One region of the Paenibacillus sp. sgz302190 genome, then DNA from elsewhere that is predicted to be linked to it. Evidence: riboswitches for the same ligand, from Rfam matches in the RefSeq annotation. Region 1 holds a riboswitch; each other region holds the start of a gene.

Region 1 (6,684 bases):
AACCGATCGCAAGAATGAACTGGTTCGTAAATGAAGTGTTGGATTCCTGTATCCAGCCCAGGCCTTGCCCGACAATGATGCCCCCTACGAGAAAAAGCGCGACATCCGGCAGCTTCAACAGGTGTGCAGCTTTGCCCAGCAGCATGCCCAGACTGAAAATAATAAAGAGCAGCAAAATGACATGCTCAATCATGACGGCAGACGCATTTTCCATTATCCGATAACTTCGCTCTCAAATTCTTCGATTTGTTCATTCGTCCCGATGATCACCATAACATCCTTTTCATTGACAACGTCTGTCGCAAGCGGCGCGATGATCACACCGCTTTGCTTGTTGATGGCAACGACGCTGCATCCGTATTTGGCCCGGGGGTCCAGATCCTTGATCGTTTTGCCGCACAGGCGCTTGGGCACCGACAGCTCGACGATCGTGTAATCTTTGGACAACTCGATGTAATCCAGAAGGTTAGGCGATACGAGCTGGTGCGCCACGCGGATGCCCATATCCCGCTCCGGATAAATGACGCGGTCCACGCCGATTTTATTCAGCACTTTGCCGTGCAGCTCGGACAGCGCCTTGGCGACGACCATTTTGACACCCAAATCTTTCAGCACAATAGCGGTTAAAATGCTGGCCTGAATATCGTCGCCGATCGCGACGACCGCACAGTCAAAGTTGCGCACGCCGAGCGACTTCAGCACTTCCTCGTCCGTGGCATCCGCCACGACCGCATGCGTCAGCTCGGAGCTCATCTCGTCGACCGCTTCTTCGTCCTTGTCGATGCCGAGCACCTCATAGCCCAGCTTGATCAGCTCCTTCGACAAGCTGGATCCGAATCGGCCCAGACCGATTACCGCGTATTGATTTTTTTTCATCTCCAGTATCCCCTAACCAATCGTAATTTTACCCTCAGGGTATCTATATAATTCTTTTTCCTGTTTCGGCTGCAGCGCGTAAGCGAGCGTTATAGGACCGAGCCGGCCGGCGAACATCGTCAGGCTGAGCATAATTTTGCCGAAAACGGTCAGCGACGGCGTAAGCCCCATAGTCAAGCCGACAGTACCGAAGGCGGACGTCACTTCGAACAATATTTTCAAAAACTGCACGGACTCCGTCGTCGATAACAGCATGGACACGAATATGACGAGAAAGAGCGCGATCATCGTGAGCGTAATCGCTTTGAGAATGCGGTCCTTCGCCAGACGGAAACGGAAAATGACGATATCTTCCTTGCCTCGGATCATCGTGATGATGGCGGCAATGAGAATGGTGAACGTCGTCGTTTTGATCCCGCCCCCCGTCGAGCCGGGAGAAGCCCCAATAAACATGAGAATCACCATGAAAAATTGCGACGCCTGACGCATGGCGCCGATGTCCACCGTATTCGCGCCGGCCGTCCGGGGCGTGACGGATTGGAAAAACGAAGCCAACATTTTTCCGCCGAAATTCAGCGGTCCTAACGTCTTGGTGTTCGTGTATTCGAATATAAATATCACTAGCGCGCCGAAAACGATCAGAAATCCCGTCATGGCAAGCACGACTTTGGAATGCAGGGAAAGTTTCTTCGTTTTGTGATATTCCATCAAATCGGACAAGACGATGAAGCCGAGACCTCCGAGCACGATCAGCGCCATCGCGACGACGTTCACCGTGAAATCGTTGACGTATCCGGTCAGCGAGACGAAAGGAGCATCGGCGGTGCCGAACAGGTCGAATCCGGCATTGTTGAACATCGAAACCGCATGCCAGATGCCGAAGTACAGCGCCTTCGAAAATTCCATGTCGAACGACCAACGGATCGTGAACAAAATCGCCGCTATCGCTTCGATGCTTAATGAATAAATAAGTACTTTGCGGATCAGCCGCACAATCCCTTCCATACTGCCCTGGTTGAACGCCTCCTGTAGCAGCAATCTTTCCTTCAGCGTAATTTTTTTGCGCAGCACGAAGGCGAACAGCGTGGCCATCGTCATGAAGCCGAGACCGCCGATCTGGATCAGGCTGACGATGACGACTTGTCCGAACACGGTAAATGCCGACCCGGTATCGACCACGACGAGGCCGGTTACGCAGGTCGCCGATGTGGCCGTAAACAGCGCATCGATAAAAGGCAGCGACCGGCCGCTCGTCGAGGCAAAAGGAAGCGTCAGCAGCCCCGCTCCGATCAAAATAATGGCGGCGAATCCAAGGACCAGAATTTGCGGAGGCGTAAGCTGCCAAATGCTTATTTTTTTCATAAATCCCCCTGTTGTCATCAATTGAACACGCAAAAAAAGACACTGGAAATCCAATGCCTTATTCGGAAATGGTTCCTGACGTAAAGCCTACGAGGTTAGCTGACGGATTCGGGTGCGCGCAGTCACCCTATTTGTCCGGTTTTTTGACGCCGGAGACAAAATTCACCCCAAATTACATGGTTCCCCCGTTTTCAACAAGAAATTCGGCTTTTTATTCAATTGATATGAATTATATATCTGATTTATTGTTCCGCACAAAGTTGTTTTCAGCGGATTTGCGGGGGTTTTCGCAGCATTCCATCGTGTCTGGCAAGCAGGAGAGGGCGTTACGATTCGAAATCGCGAATTTGCCCCGGTTTACGTTTTATTTTGCATGAATTGGTTTTCCTTAACATCTGTGATACTTTTAATTTAGCGTATTTGCGAACCAACATTATCCAAGGAGATATTTTATCCCATGATGCGAATGAAATTGAACCGAACTTTGCTGATCCTCGCGTGCATCGGCGTGGCCTTGTATATGGGGGTCAATATGCTTGCGGGATATCAAACGGAAGAAGCGGCCCCGGCGGAAAGTCCGGCCGTTACGAAGCAGCAGGCGGCCGACGCGGCCGGGCAGTTTTTGCAAAGCCGCTACGGCATCGGCCAGCCGAGTACTTTCGTCGTATACCAGTCCGAAAAGTCGAGAAGCGGATACTTGCAGAAAGAACACCTTTTGCACGAGTATGAGCTGAAATACGGGGACCGCTTCCCGCTCGATTTCTATCAGGTCAGCGCCGTCGATCCCGGCAGCAAGCGCAAATTCGAAGTTGACGTCAACTACAAAAGCTTGCAAATCGTCGGCTGGCGCGAGACGCTCACCGGTACCGCCGCAGCGATCGGCAGGCAAAAAGCGGACCAGCTGGCCAAGGAGGAGATGAGCCGGCAGGGCTTTAATCCCGACGATTTCAGTCTTGTCGAGGAGCCGAAGAAAGCGGCCGGCGCGAACACGTACGTTTACGAAAAGAAAGCGGAAGCCATCGGCGGTTCCAAGCTGCGCTTGCGGATCGATTTTGACGATAACGCTTTGGTCGGCTATGCCGTGCAATTCAGCATCCCAGAGGACCATCAGGCATGGCTTGACTCGCAGGATCAATCCGCCTCGTTCATGACCTGGATCAGCATGGGCTTTACGTTCCTGATGTCCGTTGCGGCCATCGTATATGCCGTCAGGCACCGCAAGCAGATGGATTTTCGCAAGGGCCTGCTGCTCACTGTTATTTTTACGACGATTTACATCGCCAACAACATCAATATGTATCCGGCTTTCAAAACGATGTCCGGCGATATCGCAGACAACGGAACCGCCACATTGGCCGGCTCGCTGTTCATGAACGTCGTCACGCTGCTGCTCGGTCTATCGGTCTACATCTCGCTTGCTTCCGGCAGCCGGTGGTGGGAGTCGAACGGGTGGAAGCCTTGGCCGGCTTGGCGGGAATCGCGCTTCGGATCGGAAGTGTTTCACGGAATGGGCCGGGGCTACTTGCTCGCCCTGTTCATCCTTGGGGTCCAGCAAGTTCTGTTCTATGCGGGCGAGGTCCGCTTCGACGTATGGGCCGTGAACGATCCGGGGGATTCCGTATTGAATATGCTGGAGCCCAAATTGTTTCCGCTGATGGCGTGGGCCGCCGCAATATCGGAAGAAGCCGCTTACCGGCTGCTCGGCATCCTGCTGTTCAAAAAGCTGTTCCGCTCGAACTTCATCGCCGTTCTGCTGCCGAGCATCATTTGGGCCGCGAGCCATACGCAATACCCGATCTATCCGGTGTATACCCGCCTGATCGAGGTAACCGTCATCGGCATCATTCTCGGCTATGTGTTCCTGAAATACGGCTTCATCACCGCCGTATTCGCCCATGCTTGCATGGACAGCATCCTGATGGGCCTGTCGCTGTTCTCGCTGGACCAGGCGGGCGATGTTGCCGCAGGTATCTTCTACATCCTGCTGCCGGCCCTCGCCGCGCTGCTGCTGGCATGGTGGCACCGGCGGCGCCTCGCGCCAAGCCCGGGGTAGAGCCAGCGCATGGCTGGCGGTGCGCGGGGATAGCCCCCGTGCGGCGCTGAGAACCTGCGGACGCTCGCTGGGCTGCGCTCGTCGGGCTGCGCGCGGCGCACCTCCGAACGCCCACTAGAGTCTGCGCTCGTTAGGCAGCCCGTGGCGCTGATAACCTCCGAACGCTCGCTGGGCACTCGCGGTGCTGAGAGCCTTCGAACGCCCACTAGGGTCCGCGCTCGTTGGGCAGCCCGTGGTGCTGATAACCTCCGAACGCTCGCTGGGCACTCGCGGTGCTGAGAGCCTTCGAACGCCCACTAGGGTCTGCGCTCGTTGGGCAGTTCCCAGCGCTGATATCCTGCAATAATCAAATCGGAGATAAAGTGACAGGCTAGCGAAACCAGGGGACGCAGCCGCTCTACCCTAAGTCACGCCTCTCCTACACGGGATGGGGCGCATGGCAGCTTGACAGACAAAAACCTGCAAAAGTGCAGGTTTTTTCCTTAAAAATGGTTCATTTTCGCGAAAAGCCTGCAATTGTGCAGGAATTTTCGATGAAATTAGGTCTGAGCCCATGTTCGCGGCGAAAAGCCTGCACATTTGCAGGAATTTTTCGTGGACAGTGGATCAACCGCGCAAAAACTGTACTTTTGCAGGTTTTTTCGCGCAACTAGGCAAATGGTGCGACCGACTCTGGCGTGTGGGCTTCTCAGGAACCAGCAAATCTGCAGGTAGTTTCGTTCAAACCATCCTGGGCGAGAATTCCTGCACAATCGCAGCTTTTTCCGCCAAATGGACCGATTCCGTTGAAAAAACCTCCCACTTTACACGAAAATAGAACGCAGGAAACTTGGTACCGGCGTCCACAACGTTATAGGAGTTTGCGCAGGTTTTCGGCAGGCTCCGGAACAACACTTTTCCGCCGTCATGCAGCGCAGCCCCCGATAGGAGCTGCGCGAGGTGCACACCTTTCACGTAAACCGACAAAAAAGCGGGGCCCCCTTACTCCTGGGGAACCGCCGCCTCATTTTCGCCTTGCAAAGCTTTCATAATTTTATTTGCCAGCTTTTCACCGATACCCAGAGGCTTGAAGTCTTCGACTTTGGCCTCTTTTATTTTGCGTACCGAGCCAAAATGCTTGAGCAGCGCCTTCCGCCGCTTCTCGCCGATGCCCGGTATCGCGTCAAGCTGGGAGACGACCATCGACTTCGCCCTCGTCTCGCGGTGAAACGTGATCGCGAAGCGGTGCACTTCGTCCTGGATGCGCTGCAGCAAATAAAACTCCTGGCTGTCCCGCTGCAGAGGAATTACTTCCGCCGGGTCGCCCATCATCAGCTGCGCGGTTTTGTGCTTGGCGTCTTTCACCAGGCCGCAAATCGGGATGTACAGCCCCAATTCGTTCTCCAGCACATCGACCGCAGCGGAGATTTGCCCTTTGCCTCCGTCCACGACGATCAAATCGGGCATCGTCAAATTTTCCTTGAGCACCCGCTCGTAGCGGCGGCGGATCACCTCGCGCATCGTTTCGTAATCGTCCGGCCCCTGAACGGTTTTCACCTTGTATTTGCGGTACTCTTTGCGATCCGGCTTGCCGTTGATGAACACGACCATGGCCGAGACCGGATTCGTCCCTTGAATGTTCGAGTTATCGAACGCCTCGATGCGGTGAATCGCACCCGTTCCCAGCCATTCGCCCAGATTTTGCACCGCTTTGACGGAACGGCTTTCATCGCGCTCAAGCAGCCTGAACTTCTCTTCCAGCGCCATGCGGGCGTTATCCTTCGCCATATCGACCATCTGCTTTTTCAACCCGCGCTGCGGAAAATGAACCTTCACCTTCAGCCACGACTCCAGCGCTTCCCGCACGTCCTTCTCCTCGGCTTCAGCCTGGGCAGCGCCACCACCAGCTTCCGCAACTCCTTCTGCCTGTATAGCGTTCCCGGCTTCTGCTACAGCTTCAGCCTGCGCGGTACCCCCAACTTCCCCAGCTCCTTCGGCCTGTATAGTGCCCGCAGACTCCGCTACGGCTTCAGCCTGTGCAGTGCCATCAGTTTCCGAAACTCCTTCCGCCTGCATAACACTCCTAGCCTCCGCTACGACTTCGGCCCGTACAGTACCACTTGCTTCCGTTACAGCTTCGGCCTGTGCGGCACCCCCAACTTCCCCAGCTCCCTCGACCTGGATAGTGTTTGCAGCTTCAGCAGCTCCTTCCACCCGTATAGCGCTCCCGGTTTCCGCTACGCCTCCGGCCTGCGAGGCAGCCGCTGCCCCAGGCTGCGCCGACGCCCCCGCTTCCGGCACGCCGGGCAGGAAAATCTCCTTCGGCAGCGCCGGATTGTCGCTGTACACCTGTGTCACATAGGTGATGAAGTCGCCGTACTCGTCACCATAGTAAGGGAACAGCGAAACGTGGC
Region 2 (6,684 bases), on a different contig from region 1:
GGAGTGGTGGCGGTTCATCTGATCCAAGCGAACTCGCGCATCACTCCAAAAATAACTCCCGCCGGAGAGTGGCGGATGAACGTCGATATTCAGATATCCGGGGACTTGATTCTGAACACGACGAATACGAACAACATGAGTATCGAGTTCATCCGGAAAGCGAAGGAGGCGTGGAAAGCGCAGCTCGCGGAAACTGTCGAGTCCACGCTGGCGAACGCTCAAAAAAAGCTGCAAATCGATGCGTTCGGTTTCGCCGATCTATTCCGGAACCATTATCCGCGGGAATGGGCAAAGAACAAGCAGGAGTGGGCTGAAATGTTCAGGGAGCTGCCGGTAGACGTCAGCATTCGGACCGAAATTACGCGAGTCGGCAAATCGGACTTGCCTCAAGGAATGCCCGCCGATAAAATCCGCAAGAAATAAGGAGGGACGCTTCTGAAAAGCCTTGCAGTAGCCGGTATCGTATGCGTAGCTCTGATTGTCTATTTCGGCTTGTCTTCGGGTGCGCCGGGTATCGGCGTGAAGGAGAAGGCGGTGGCCGGAGGTATTACTTTGGCCGCCTGCCTATTATCCATTATTCTTTTGTTCAAACCGGACCTGCCGGGGCCAAGCGCCTGGATTATGCCATTGTTCAAACCACTGGCCAATCTGCTTGGGTTAGATTGACCGAAGCGACACCTGCCCCGGTGGTGCATGAACGGTTAACGATGCAAGCGGAAAGGAACCGTAGCGATAACGATATCTTTTTGCGTGTACAGATAAGCCCGAATGAGCAGGCTCGTTTGGTTATGCAGCAGATTTTGCCACCAATGTTTTGTAATAAATTGCGGAATCAGGATGGTGATATGATCCGTCTCCGCCGTTTTCCACTCCACGGTTTCGATAAATTTGATCAGAGGCTTCACGACGCTCCGGTAGCGGGAACGCAGCACGATAAGTCGGACTCCGGGATTCCACTCTTCCCATTTTTCTTCCATTTTGTGAATTTCATCGTCGTCAAAGCCGACGTAGACGGCAACGACATTATCGGTTAACGATTTGGCGTAGCTGATGGAATTGAGTACGACCCGGGTAATGCCGGCAACGGGAATGACGATGGTGCTTCCCTTGATTTCCGGCTTATCCTTTTCCAGATTTACGCGCAATTCATTAGCGATGTTCATGTAGTGGCTGTGAATGCGGAAGAACAGGAAAATGACGATCGGAAGGAAGATGAAAACCATCCAAACCTGGCTGAATTTGGTGAAAATAAAGATCAGGGTAATCGTGAGCGTAGTGATCATCCCGATCGTATTGATGATGAACTTGACGATCCATGCGGCAGGCTTCAATTTGATCCAGCGAACCATCATGCCGAACTGGGATAAGGTGAACGGAATGAACACCCCGACTGCATAAAGCGGGATCAGGTTTTCCGTATTCCCGTGAAAGAGAATGACCAGCAAAGCGGACAGTACGCCCAGCATAATGATCCCGTTGGAGAAGCCGAGACGGTCTCCGCGGACTTTGAACATGTGCGGCATGAACTTATCTTTGGCGAGCATGAAGGCCAGCAGCGGGAAAGCCGAGTAAGCCGTATTCGCCGCCAGGAAGAGAATGAGCGCTGTCACGCCCTGAATGCAGTAGTACAGCACCCCGCGTCCGAACGTGGCTTCGGCGATTTTCGAAACGACCGTTTCTTCCGGAGACGGCTTGATGCCGTACCAGTAGGCAAGCAGGCTGATGCCGATGAACATGCTGCCCAGAATGGCGCCCATGGCGATCAATGTTTTGGCCGCATTTTTCTCCGCAGGAGCTTTGAAGTTCGGTATCGCGTTGGACACGGCCTCTACCCCGGTCAGCGCGGAGCAGCCGGAACTGAAAGCTTTGAGCAGCAGAAATAAGCTCACATTGCTCACAACGCTTCCGATCTCGGGAACCTCCGCATGAATGCCGCCCGTGAGGTACTTGAACAGACCCGATACGATCAGAAGAAAAATGGCGGCGACAAACAAATAGACCGGCAGTGCGAGAACCGATGCGGATTCGGCAATGCCTCTTAAATTCATGATCGTAAGAAATAAAATCATGACCAAAGAAATCAGCACGCGATGATCGTGCAGTGCCGGAAAAGCGGACGTAATCGCATCCGTGCCCGCGGACGAGCTGACGGCTACCGTCAAAATGTAATCGACCAGCAGCGACCCGCCTGCGACCAGCCCTGTGCCTACGCCAAGATTATCCTTGGCTACGATGTACGCGCCCCCGCCCGACGGATAGGCGTATATGGTCTGCCTGTAGGACAGGACCAGAATGGTCAGCAGCCCCAATACGGCTATGGATATCGGGATGGAGTACCAAACGGCGGCAAAGCCGAGGGTCATCAAAACGAGCAAAATTTGCTCGGTGCCGTAAGCGACGGAAGACAGCGCATCCGATGACAGGACGGCAAGCGCTTTGATTTTCGTCAGCTTCTCGTCCTCGATTTCGTGGGATTTCATCGGTCTCCCGATCAGCATTCTTTTTAATCTGTTTACCATAATTACCCTCCACCGGCGCTTTCCTGTATGTTCCCCTGAATTAAGTAGTTTCACTTGTCCGCGACTGCCGCAGGGCTATTTTTGGCAGCAAAAAACCACAGGGTTTGACCCTGTGGCTCACGAAATAAGCAGCACGGATTCATCCCTCTCCCATAGTACGCTTACGAAGTTAGCTGTCGGATTCGGACTCTGAGAGTAGCCCTACACGCACGGATGCCGTCCGTACGCGATTCACCCCAAAGGCAATGAATGCCTCATTGGTTCCCCCGTTTTCCTTAGGAAATTCAGCGATAAAGGATTCATATGATTGTACTAAATGAACTACGTTTTGAATAATACGCCTGAAAGGAACTTAAGTAAAGGTTGGAAGTTGGCTTTAAATACCCGGCAGCATATCACAAAACCCAAAGATAGCGTTTACATAAATGCGAATCTTACATTTTCGCACTCAAGATAGCATTTTCATTCGTTTTCGTGAAAATTGAAAAAAGATGCGGTCCGGAATATTTCCCGGACCGCATCGGGTTGTTGAAAAAAAACCTGCGTCATGAGGTGATAGCCCCAATCTGCCTGGCTGCATCAAGAAAACCTGCAAAAATACATGAATTTGCGTCCCTGATCGCTGCCTATGAAGAATTCCTGCAAAAGTGCAGGCTTTTCAGCGGGGACACGGGCTCAGGTTCACTTTCAGCGAAAATTCCTGCACTTTTGCAGGCTTTTCGCCCAAATAAGCCAATTTCGCAGAAAAAACCTGCACTTTCGCAGGCTTTTCCCCTATCAAGCGGCTGCCCGCCCAGGAAAAGCGACTGTTCCCCCAAAAATAGCGCCCCGCACAAACGCACCGAGAGCAGCAACAGTGCCCGCGCAAACGCACCGAGAGCAGCAACAGCGCCCGCACAAACGTACCGAGAGCAGCAACAGCGCCCGCACAAACGTACCGAGAGCAGTAATAGCGCCCCGCCCAAACGCACCGAGAGCAGCAACAGCGCCCCACACAAACGCACCGCGCGCAGCTCCCAGCGCGCGGTGTTGCGCTGCATGACGGCGGTCGGTCGGCCATGTGTCGCGACTCGATCAACGCGCTGAGGCGGCTCGGGGACGGCTCCTACAGGACCGGCTGCTTGCCCCACTCGATCCAGTTGTCGCGGGTCGGTCCGTAGATGTCCGGCACGGACAGTCCGGCCTGCCGCATCAGTACGATCATCTGGCCGCGATGATGGATTTCGTGCGAAATAAAGACGCGCAGCGTCAGGCCGTTCGGCCACTGTTCGCCATACATGTCGGTGGACTCGTGGAGCTTGGCGTCCGTCCACTGCGACTGCACGGCATCCAGCATCGCTTGCGAAGCGGCGCGGTAAGTATCGGCAATCTTCGCGGCGGAAGCGGGGGCTTTTTCTTCGCCTTCGGGAGCCTGGAACTGCAGGCCTGTCCGCGAAAGCATCTCGTGGATCGTCGTGGCGATATGCCAGCCGATCTGTCCCAGCGGACGGAAGTTCGACTCGCTTCCCTGGCTCAGAGATGCGTCGGTGAGTGCGTCCAGCACGCGCTGTGTGGTTTTGGTTTCGTTGCTCCATTCGGCTGCAAACGCTTGAATCGATGTAATCATGGGGGAGAAGCCTCCTTGTTATGCGTAATAGCCTTAGTATAAAGGAGCCTCCCTGACAACAGGTTGTCAGTGTTTTTTAGGAATAGAGCGCGGCGACTTGCTGCGCTTTTTCTTTGACGATGCCGGCGATGTGCGCGGGCTCCAGAATGCGCAGGCTGGGGCCGTAGCTGAGCAGCATGCCGTACAGCCAGGGCTCGTCAGGCTGGACCGCGGTGACGAGCAGCGTGCCGTCAGGCTGAGCCGTAATTTGCTCGGGATGGAAGTAGTCTTCCACCTGAGCGCGGACATTCGGCTGCATGTGCAGGAGGAGTTTGACGTAGGACGCCTCGGGCCTTTTGCCTATCTTATAGGACAGCGTCTCCAGCGTCTCGGGCCTGCGCACGAACGTCTCGGGAAGCATGGCGATGTCCTTCATGCGCGATAAGCGGAAGACGCGGTAATCGCCCCGCAGCAGGCAGTAGGCGTGCAAATACCAGCCGAAGCCTTTGATGACGATGCCCATAGGCTCGACGGTGCGCTCGGAAAGCTCGCTTTGGGATGTCGTGTATTGAAAGCGGATAAGCTTCGTTTGGCGTATTGCGTGGCGCAGCGACTGCAGCTTCTCTTTTTCGGCGCTGCTTCTGTGCCACGGATTCATATCGATGACGAGGTGATTGTGCAGCTCGGACACCGTCTTTTGCTCGGACTTGGCGACCAGCGCGCCTACTTTGTCCAGCAGGCCTCCGATTTCTTGCTCGCCGATGCTGGAGCGGATGCCTTTGAGCCCGGTAATAATCGATTGCAGCTCCTCAAGCGTGAGAAACTGCCGCTCCAGCCGGTACTGGTCCATAATTTCATAGCCGCCGTTTGCGCCGGCATAAGAGGCGATCGGAATGCCCGCCTGATTGATCGTTTCCACATCGCGGTATACGGTTCTCAGCGATACCTCAAAGCGCTCCGACAGCTCTTTGGCGCAGATTCGTTTACGGTTCAGCAGCAGCATCGTTATTGCAAGCAGACGATCAAGCTTCAATGGTCGCACCTCATCCATAAAATTTTAGTTCTCAATCAATTCGATTCGGGGATGGGCGAATCCTTTTGGAAATTAGATTTGCAAAGCCCATCCTTATTCCGAATAGTTGATGGAAAAATTAGAAAAAATAAGACCGCTACGAATTCAAAAGGAAAAGAGTGGAGCGCATTGTTCAGAAAAATAGCGAAAACCGCCCTGCATGCAGCGGCGGTCGGAGTGTTATTAAGCGGCTTAGCCTTGCAGGGGATAAACGCGGCAGCGGCGGAAGAGCGCCGGGAGCCGTCAACCCCGGGGCCGGGAGCGGGGGCGGGGGCGGAACAAGGCCTGCTGCTGCAGACGAGAGAAATCGATGTGACCGGCGACGGCAAGCCGGAGTTGGTGGCGCTGGGCGGAACGAAGGCGGACGCTGCGGGCTCGTATTTTTCCAGGCTGTTCGTTGTCGTAACCGGCGGCCAAGGCCGGAATCAGGTGGTGATTCCGCTGCAGGGAGGCCACAACCCGAACATGCGGTTCTGCGATTTCAACGGCGACAAGCTGCCCGAAATTTATGTCTCCGCAGAAACCGGCGGCAGCGGCGGAGCGTCCCGTTCCCACATCTATTCGCTGCAAAATAATGTGCCCACAGCCCTGCCGGTCCCTGAGCCGCTTCGCGTGACGGCGAAGTTCAAGCATAACTACGTGGTAAAGCTGAAAATCGAAGAAACGGGCAAATCTTTCAAAATCGACCTCAAGGAGAAAAAGCAGGATTACGATCAGTCCGGCGTATACAAAAACGGCATGCTTGTCAAACCGTTTCTCGTTAGCGTTAATCCGTACAGCGACTTGCAGACGATGGATGCCGATCAGGACGGCGTATGCGAACTGAAAGGCGTTCAAAGAATCGCAGGCATGGCTGACGCCGATACGCTAGGTTATGCATTGTCGATCTGGAAGTGGAAGGAAGGCAAGTGGGCGCTCGTTTCTTCGAAGGTGAAGAAATCGCTGTAGCGCTTATACCCAGTTGCCCTTACGGAACAGGGGTTCGCGGGTTCCATCCTCCGTAATGCCGTCGATATCCATTTCGGCCGAGCCGATCATGAAGTCTATGTGGATCAAGCTTTTGTTATAGCCGTGCTCGGCCAGCTCTTCGGCGCTCATCGCCGATCCGCCCTCGATCGTGAACGGGTAGGAATTGCCCAGCGCGACGTGGCAGGACGCGTTCTCATCGAATAGCGTATTGTAAAAAATAATGCCGGAGCGGGAGATCGGCGAATTATGCGGCACCAAAGCGACTTCGCCCAGGTACCGGGCTCCTTCGTCTATGTCCAGTATCTTGTTCAGCACTTCCTGGCCTTTCTCCGCCGTCGCCTTGACAACTTTGCCGTTCTCGAACGTCAAAGTAAATCCGTCGATCAGCGAGCCCTGATAGCTCAGCGGCAGCGTGCTGCGCACGGTTCCGTTCGTGCCGTCCCGGCGTGGCATCGTAAACACTTCCTCCGTCGGCATGTTCGGGACGAACGGAATGCCGCTTTCGGTGTCGCTGCCTGCGGCAACCCACACATGCTTGG
Region 3 (6,684 bases), on a different contig from region 1:
TAGCTGCCGCCGGATAATAAACGCAGGCCGTGCCGGATTTGCCGCCCCGGCCCTGCAGATCGCCGCCGCAAATATTCGTGCGTCAGGAAAGCTTATAGCTACGAGTTAGACATCCCTTGAACTCGAATGATTAACATGCCCTCCCTTATAGGGGGCGATGGAAGTTAGCGCCTAAGCCGGTGCCGGTGGTTACAATTCTTCGATTTTTCGGAGCGGCGCAAACTATCTCCTCGAATGTCTCGCTATCATCGTTGTCCTGTGATTTTTTGAATGCCCCGCTATCGTCGTTGTCCTGCGATTTTTGGCATGCTTGTACTTTGCTCACATTTGAATGCGCTTTCATTTTGTTGTTGAAGGCACATTTGTGAGAATTTTGAGAGAGATGCCTGGTAAAATGCAGGAGGGATTGCGTGTAAGTTCAGCCAGAGGAGGAGAATGGGAGTTATGAATCGGAGATATGCAAAACCGGCTGCAGGAAAGCTATGGGTGTGGGGCATTGTATTTATTATGGTCTGTAATACATTACTCACATTTCCTGTGCAAGCAGCGGAACTATGGAGTCAATATGCCAAGATCGGATCGACCGGCAATAATGCGCCCGGCGGGTTTTCGAATCCGACCGGAGTAGCGGTAGACAGTAGTGGGAATGTATATGTGGCGGATAACAATAACCATCGTATCCAGAAGCTGGATACAGCCACCGGAGTGTGGAACGAGTGGAAAAAGAGCGGCGATGGGCCGGCGTATGGAAGCGGTTTGGGCGAGTTTTCCAATCCGGCAGGCGTAGCGGTAGGCGTCAGCGGGAACGTGTATGTGGCGGATACCAGTAATCATCGCATTCAGAAGCTGACGGTATCCACAGGAGTATGGAGCGAATGGAAGAAAAGCGGAGGGGGCGCGGGAAGCGGCCTGGGCGAGTTTAATAATCCGAGAGGCGTGGCTGTAGACAATAGCGGGAATGTGTATGTGGCGGATGCTTGGAATCATCGCATTCAGAAATTGGATGCAGTTACTGGCGTGTGGAGCGAGTGGAAGAAGAGCGGGGGCGGTAAAGGGAGCGGGTTAGGCGAGTTTAATTTTCCATCCCGCGTTGCGCTGGACAGCAGCGGCAATATGTACGTGGCGGATACCGGCAACCATCGCATTCAGAAGCTGACGGTATCCACGGGAGTATGGAGCGAGTGGAAGAAGAGCGGAGGAGGCGCGGGAAGCGGTCCGGGCGAGTTTAATAATCCGTACGACGTTGCCGTAGACAACAACGGGAATATATACGTGGCCGAGTATGGCAACCATCGCATTCAAAAGCTGACGGTATCCACAGGAGTATGGAGCGAGTGGAAGAAGAACGGCGGTGGTTCGGGCAGCGGCCTGGGAGAGTTTAATCAACCCAAAGGCATAGCGGTGGATGGAAGCGGGAATGTGTATGTGGCCGATTCTGGCAATGAGCGCATTCAGAAGCTGACGGTATCCACAGGAGTATGGATCGAATGGGTATATAGGGGAGCGGTTGCCGGCAAAGGCTTGGGCGAGTTTAGTTATCCGAGCGGTGTGGCGGTGGACAGCGAGCGGAATGTGTATGTGGCCGATTACGATAATCATCGCATCCAGAAGCTGACGGTGTCCACAGGAATATGGAGCGAGTGGAAGAAGAGCGGAGGCGGTTCGGGTGACGGTCTTGGAGAGTTTGAGAATCCGACCGACGTTGCTGTAGACAGCAATGGGAATGTATACGTGGCCGATCGTGATAACCACCGTATCCAGAAGCTTACGGCATCCACGGGAGCATGGAGAGAGTGGAAGAAGAGCGGAGGCGGCAAAGGAAGCGGCCGTGGGGAATTTGATTATCCGAGCGGAGTGGCGGTAGATCGCAGCGGGAATGTGTACGTGGCGGATACGAATAACAGTCGTATTCAGAAGCTGGATGCAGTCACGGGAGTATGGAGCGAGTGGAAAAAGAGCGGAGGGGGCGCGGGAAGCGGCCTCGGAGAATTTTATGGACCTTCCGGCATCGAGGTGGACGGCAGCGGAAATGTGTATGTAGCGGATACCAATAACCACCGTATCCAGAAGCTGACGGCAGCTACAGGAGTATGGAGTGAGTGGAAGAAGAGCGGCGGCGGTTCGGGGAAAGGCCTTGGAGAATTTGACGAGCCTTACAGCGTGGCGGTAGATGCCGGCGGGAATGTATACGTTGCTGACATGAGCAACAATCGCATCCAGAAGCTGGACGTTTCCACGGGGGTGTGGAGAGAATGGAAGAAGAGCGGAGGCGGAGAGGGAAGCGGCCTTGGGGAATTTATTAGTCCAAGCGGTGTAGCGATAGATAGCGGAAACACTGTATATGTCGCTGATTTCGGCAACCACCGTATCCAGAAATTATCTGAGATAACTACCCCTCCGGACGTACCGACCGATGTAAAATCGGAGGTGGCGGAAGGCCAATCGCAAGCAAAGGTCAGTTTTACGGCCCCGCTCAACGATGGAGGCAGCCTCATAACCGGCTATACGGTAACTTCAAGTCCGGGAGGATTGACGTGGACGGGTACAAGCAGCCCAATCACGGTTACGGGCTTAACGTATGGGACGGCATATACGTTTACGGTTGTAGCGACGAATAGCGCAGGAAACTCCGGCCCTTCGGCCGCATCGAACAGCGTGACACCGACAGCGCCGGGAGTGCCTGCTGCGGTACCTGACGCCCCGACGGGCGTAACCGCCGTTGCAGCCAACGGCGGAGCGAAGGTAAGCTTCAATGCGCCATCCAGCAATGGAGGCAGTGAGATCGTCGGCTACACCGTGACCTCGATTCCGGGAGGACTGACTGCAACCGGAACCGGCAGCCCAATCACAGTTACGGGCTTAACGTATGGCACGACCTATACGTTTACTGTGGCGGCGATTAACAGCGTTGGCAGCAGCCCTGTTTCTGCCGTTTCTAATACCGTAAGACTGGAGATCCCTTCCGACGGCGACAGTGGTGGAAGTACGCCGCCACAGTCGATGCCTTCGACTACATCGCAACCTGATAAAACGGGCGTTACCGTTCTCATTAACGGCAAATCGGTGAATGTTGGGACGGCCAAGGTGACGAGCGTAAATTCACAGACGGTAACAACCATCAGCATTGACCGGGACAAGCTGGGGGATCTATTGGCGAAGGAAGGGCGATTCGCTGTGGTGACGATGCTGGCGGATGCCAAATCCGATGTCGTGCGCGGAGAGCTTGACGGACAGATGATCAGCAAAATGGAACTGCAGCAAGCGGTATTGGAAATAAAAACAGATAAAGCGACCTATAACTTACCGGCCGGGCAGATCGACATCCAATCGATTTCGAATCAGTTGGGCAAATCGGCAGCCTTGGAGGATATCAAGATTCAAATCGAAATTGCTGTGTCAAAAACGCCGGCGCAAGGGGTTCTGAAAGAATCCGGGGAAGGGAAAATTTCGGTCGTTGTCCCGCCGCTTGATTTTACGGTAAGAGCTTTTTATAAGGACAAGACGATCGAAGTCAACGGGTTCAAAGCTTATGTTGAACGTACAATAGCGATTCCGGATGGCGTTGATCCTGACAAAATCACAACTGGTGTCGTGGTTGAAACGGATGGAACGCTGCGCCATGTGCCGACCAAGATCGTGCGGCTGGACGGCAAGCTTTATGCCAAGATAAACAGCATGACGAATAGTGCCTATTCCGTCGTATGGCATCCGGTTGAGTTTAAGGATGCGGAGGCGCACTGGGCCAAAGAAGCGATAAACGATATGGGATCGCGTATGATCATCAATGGCGTCGGCAAAGGCTTCTTCAATCCCGATCAAGATATTACACGAGCGGAGTTTGCGGCAATTTTGATTCGCGGATTAGGAGTGCAGCCAAAAGCAGGGGCACTGTCTTTCTCTGACGTTAATTCGAAAGATTGGTATGCCGGCGCGGTTGGAACGGCCTTCGCGTACAACCTGATTAGTGGTTTTGAAGACGGCACCTTCCGCCCGAATGATAAGATTACACGCGAACAAGCGATGGTGATCATGGCCAGAGCAATGGCTATTACAGGGCTCAAAGCGAAGTCTTCCGCAAATGCAGGACAGCTATTGAACTCCTTCACCGACGCGGGTACGATATCGAATTGGGCGAAGAACGGGATTTCCGACTGCTTGGCATCCGGGATCTTTTCCGGACGAAACGGCGCCGTGCTGGATCCTGGAGCCTTCATATCAAGAGCGGAGGTTTCCGTTATTGTTCAAAGACTTCTGCGAAAGTCCGATCTGATTTAATGCGGAATCCCGCTGCGTCATTGACTCTCCGGCGGTGTTTGTGTAAGATAAAAATACGCTTAATTTCCGGTTTAACGAATCGGAAAGCGGGGGAACCAATCTTTTTGGGGCGAATCATGATGTTTATGTAGGGAACCATCTTTCCCGAGCCCGGCAGCTAACCTCGTCAGCAGTAGGTGGGTCATAGTTGCATTGTGTTATATTTGCATTTGCTGACCCGTTTATTCGGGTCTTTTTGCGTTCAATTGGACCCGACGTATAGTTTTCGGCCCGGAGGCATCGACATGTCCTCTTGCCGGCTATAAGACGGGTCATTTTTATTTTGCAGCTTTGATCCGCGGAAGGAGGAGATAGATAGCCGTCTTGGATTCGTTGAAAGCCAACATTCTGTCTTTTCAAGGAGGATGAAATATGCCGCAACCGAAATATATTACCGATATTGATAAAATCCTGGAGATTCCCGAACGCGATCGAACAAGGTTGAAGCAAATAACGGAAAAATTCGTGTTTCGCGTAAACGATTATTACTTGAAACTGATAGATTGGAACAACCCGGAAGATCCGATCAAGAAATTGATCGTTCCCAATGACGGGGAGCTGTCCGAATATGGAAGGTGGGACGCGTCGGATGAGGACACGAATTACGTCGTTCCCGGCTGCCAGCATAAATACAGGACGACGGCCCTTTTGATCGTATCCGAGGTTTGCGGCGCTTACTGCCGCTATTGTTTCCGCAAGCGGTTGTTCCGCAACGATGTCAGCGAGGCGATGTCGAACGTCGACCCGGGGCTGGCCTATATCGCCCGGCACAAGGAGATCAACAATGTGCTGCTGACGGGAGGGGACAGTTTGATCCTTTCCACGGCAAGGCTGAACGGCATCTTCGAACGGTTGAGAGCGATCGACCATGTGAAGATCATTCGGCTCGGCTCGAAAATTCCCGTGTTCAATCCGATGCGGATCTACGAAGACGAGAAGCTGCTGGAGTCCATCCGGAAGCATTCCGACTCGGAGCGCCGCATCTACGTGATGGCGCATATCAATCATCCGCGCGAAATTACGGCGGAAGCGAAGAGGGGCTTCGAAGCGCTCCATCAAGCGGGAGCGATTGTCGTGAACCAAACGCCTGTTCTAAAAGGGATCAATGATCGGCCCGAGGTGCTTGCGGAGCTGCTGGATAAGCTTTCGTGGGCGGGTGTCACGCCTTATTATTTTTTCATTAACCGGCCCGTCGCCGGCAATAAAGATTTCGTACTGCCGCTGGAACGCGTGTACCGGATCGTGGAAGAGGCGAAGGCCCTCACGTCCGGCCTGGGCAAGCGTGTCCGCCTATCGATGAGTCACACTTCCGGCAAAATCGAAATTTTGGCCATCGAGAATGGGAAGGCTTATTTGAAATACCATCAATCCCGGGACGACCAGTACGGGAAATTTATGGCGCTCGACTGCCCTGAGCATGCGGCCTGGTTCGATGATTTGCCCGGAAATGAGCAGTTCTGGAACAAGCCGAAAAAGAAAAACGACAACATTGTCTCCGCCAACGAATTGCTAAGCCGCTAACCGTTTTCTCATGCGCCGCCGCTAACCGTACCTGTACCCGGGAGGGGGCCGCGCCTCCGTCTCGGGACGTAGGGAAAATCGTTCCAGGGGTGCTGGCGGAGCAAGCCGATTTATTCTAGAATGAAGTAAATATTGATTTTATGGAATAGCGGAGGTAAACGGTGGATAAGAAGACGCTGCTTGGAGCACTTCTCGTCTTGGCGGGAATTTTCTTCTTCTTTACGAGTCAGGGAAATGCGATGGATCCTGGGATGGTGTTCGCCTATTTTTGGCCAAGTTTGTTTGTCATTCCTTTGGGGCTCCTGTTTCATTGGATGTATTTCTATGCGACTCGGCGGCGTGGGGCCGGATTGTTGATTCCGGGAGGGATTCTCCTTGTGGCCGGAGGCGTATGCCAGATTTCCATGCTGTTCGACATCTGGGAGTATACGTGGCCGGGATTCCCGCTGGCGGTAGCGTTCGGGCTGCTGGAGTTTTACTGGTTCGGCGGCAAAAACAGATGGATCCTCCTTCCCGTCTTTATTCTGGGAAGCGTTTCGGTGATCTTTTTCGCCATCTTCACGCTTGGGAGTATCATCAGCCTGAACATTATGGGGCAGTCTTCGCTGGCGATCGGGTTGATTGTCGTAGGGTTGATCGTTATGTTGACCAAGAAACAAGGGTACGACGCATAAGTGCTTCTGCCGGCAGGCCGCTTCCAATCGGGAGCGGCTTTTTTGCCGTCGCGTTCGAGCGGTTTTCGGCGAGCCTGGCATGCTCTTGCCGGAGGGTGACCAGGCGGCGGGAGGTGGCTGGGGCGGAGCTGAGGCTGCTTGATAGCATGCACCGCGCAGCTCCCGGCGCGCGTTG

The links. Region 1 has a riboswitch for cyclic di-AMP ahead of AC6RNO_RS10530 (TrkH family potassium uptake protein). Riboswitches for the same ligand answer to the same signal wherever they lie in the genome.
Region 2: linked by a shared signal. The riboswitch ahead of kimA (potassium transporter KimA) and the one ahead of AC6RNO_RS10530 (TrkH family potassium uptake protein) in region 1 are both predicted to bind cyclic di-AMP.
Region 3: linked by a shared signal. The riboswitch ahead of AC6RNO_RS15460 (KamA family radical SAM protein) and the one ahead of AC6RNO_RS10530 (TrkH family potassium uptake protein) in region 1 are both predicted to bind cyclic di-AMP.

What each region holds. Positions count from the first base shown of each region.
Region 1 is NZ_JBZYAO010000007.1:27,052-33,735, reverse strand. Features, by position in the region: gene AC6RNO_RS10540 (cation:proton antiporter domain-containing protein) at 1-214, opposite strand, end outside; gene AC6RNO_RS10535 (potassium channel family protein) at 214-876, opposite strand; gene AC6RNO_RS10530 (TrkH family potassium uptake protein) at 889-2,238, opposite strand; cyclic di-AMP (ydaO/yuaA leader) riboswitch at 2,308-2,457, opposite strand; gene AC6RNO_RS10525 (CPBP family glutamic-type intramembrane protease) at 2,696-4,291, shown strand; gene uvrC (excinuclease ABC subunit UvrC) at 5,273-6,684, opposite strand, start outside.
Region 2 is NZ_JBZYAO010000002.1:346,247-352,930, forward strand. Features, by position in the region: gene AC6RNO_RS05030 (Ger(x)C family spore germination protein) at 1-423, shown strand, start outside; gene kimA (potassium transporter KimA) at 702-2,519, opposite strand; cyclic di-AMP (ydaO/yuaA leader) riboswitch at 2,662-2,819, opposite strand; gene AC6RNO_RS05040 (DinB family protein) at 3,625-4,125, opposite strand; gene AC6RNO_RS05045 (helix-turn-helix transcriptional regulator) at 4,202-5,137, opposite strand; gene AC6RNO_RS05050 (YybI family spore inner coat protein) at 5,306-6,124, shown strand; gene AC6RNO_RS05055 (aminopeptidase) at 6,128-6,684, opposite strand, start outside.
Region 3 is NZ_JBZYAO010000012.1:91,293-97,976, reverse strand. Features, by position in the region: gene AC6RNO_RS15465 (S-layer homology domain-containing protein) at 445-4,275, shown strand; cyclic di-AMP (ydaO/yuaA leader) riboswitch at 4,322-4,461, shown strand; gene AC6RNO_RS15460 (KamA family radical SAM protein) at 4,687-5,835, shown strand; gene AC6RNO_RS15455 (hypothetical protein) at 5,997-6,509, shown strand.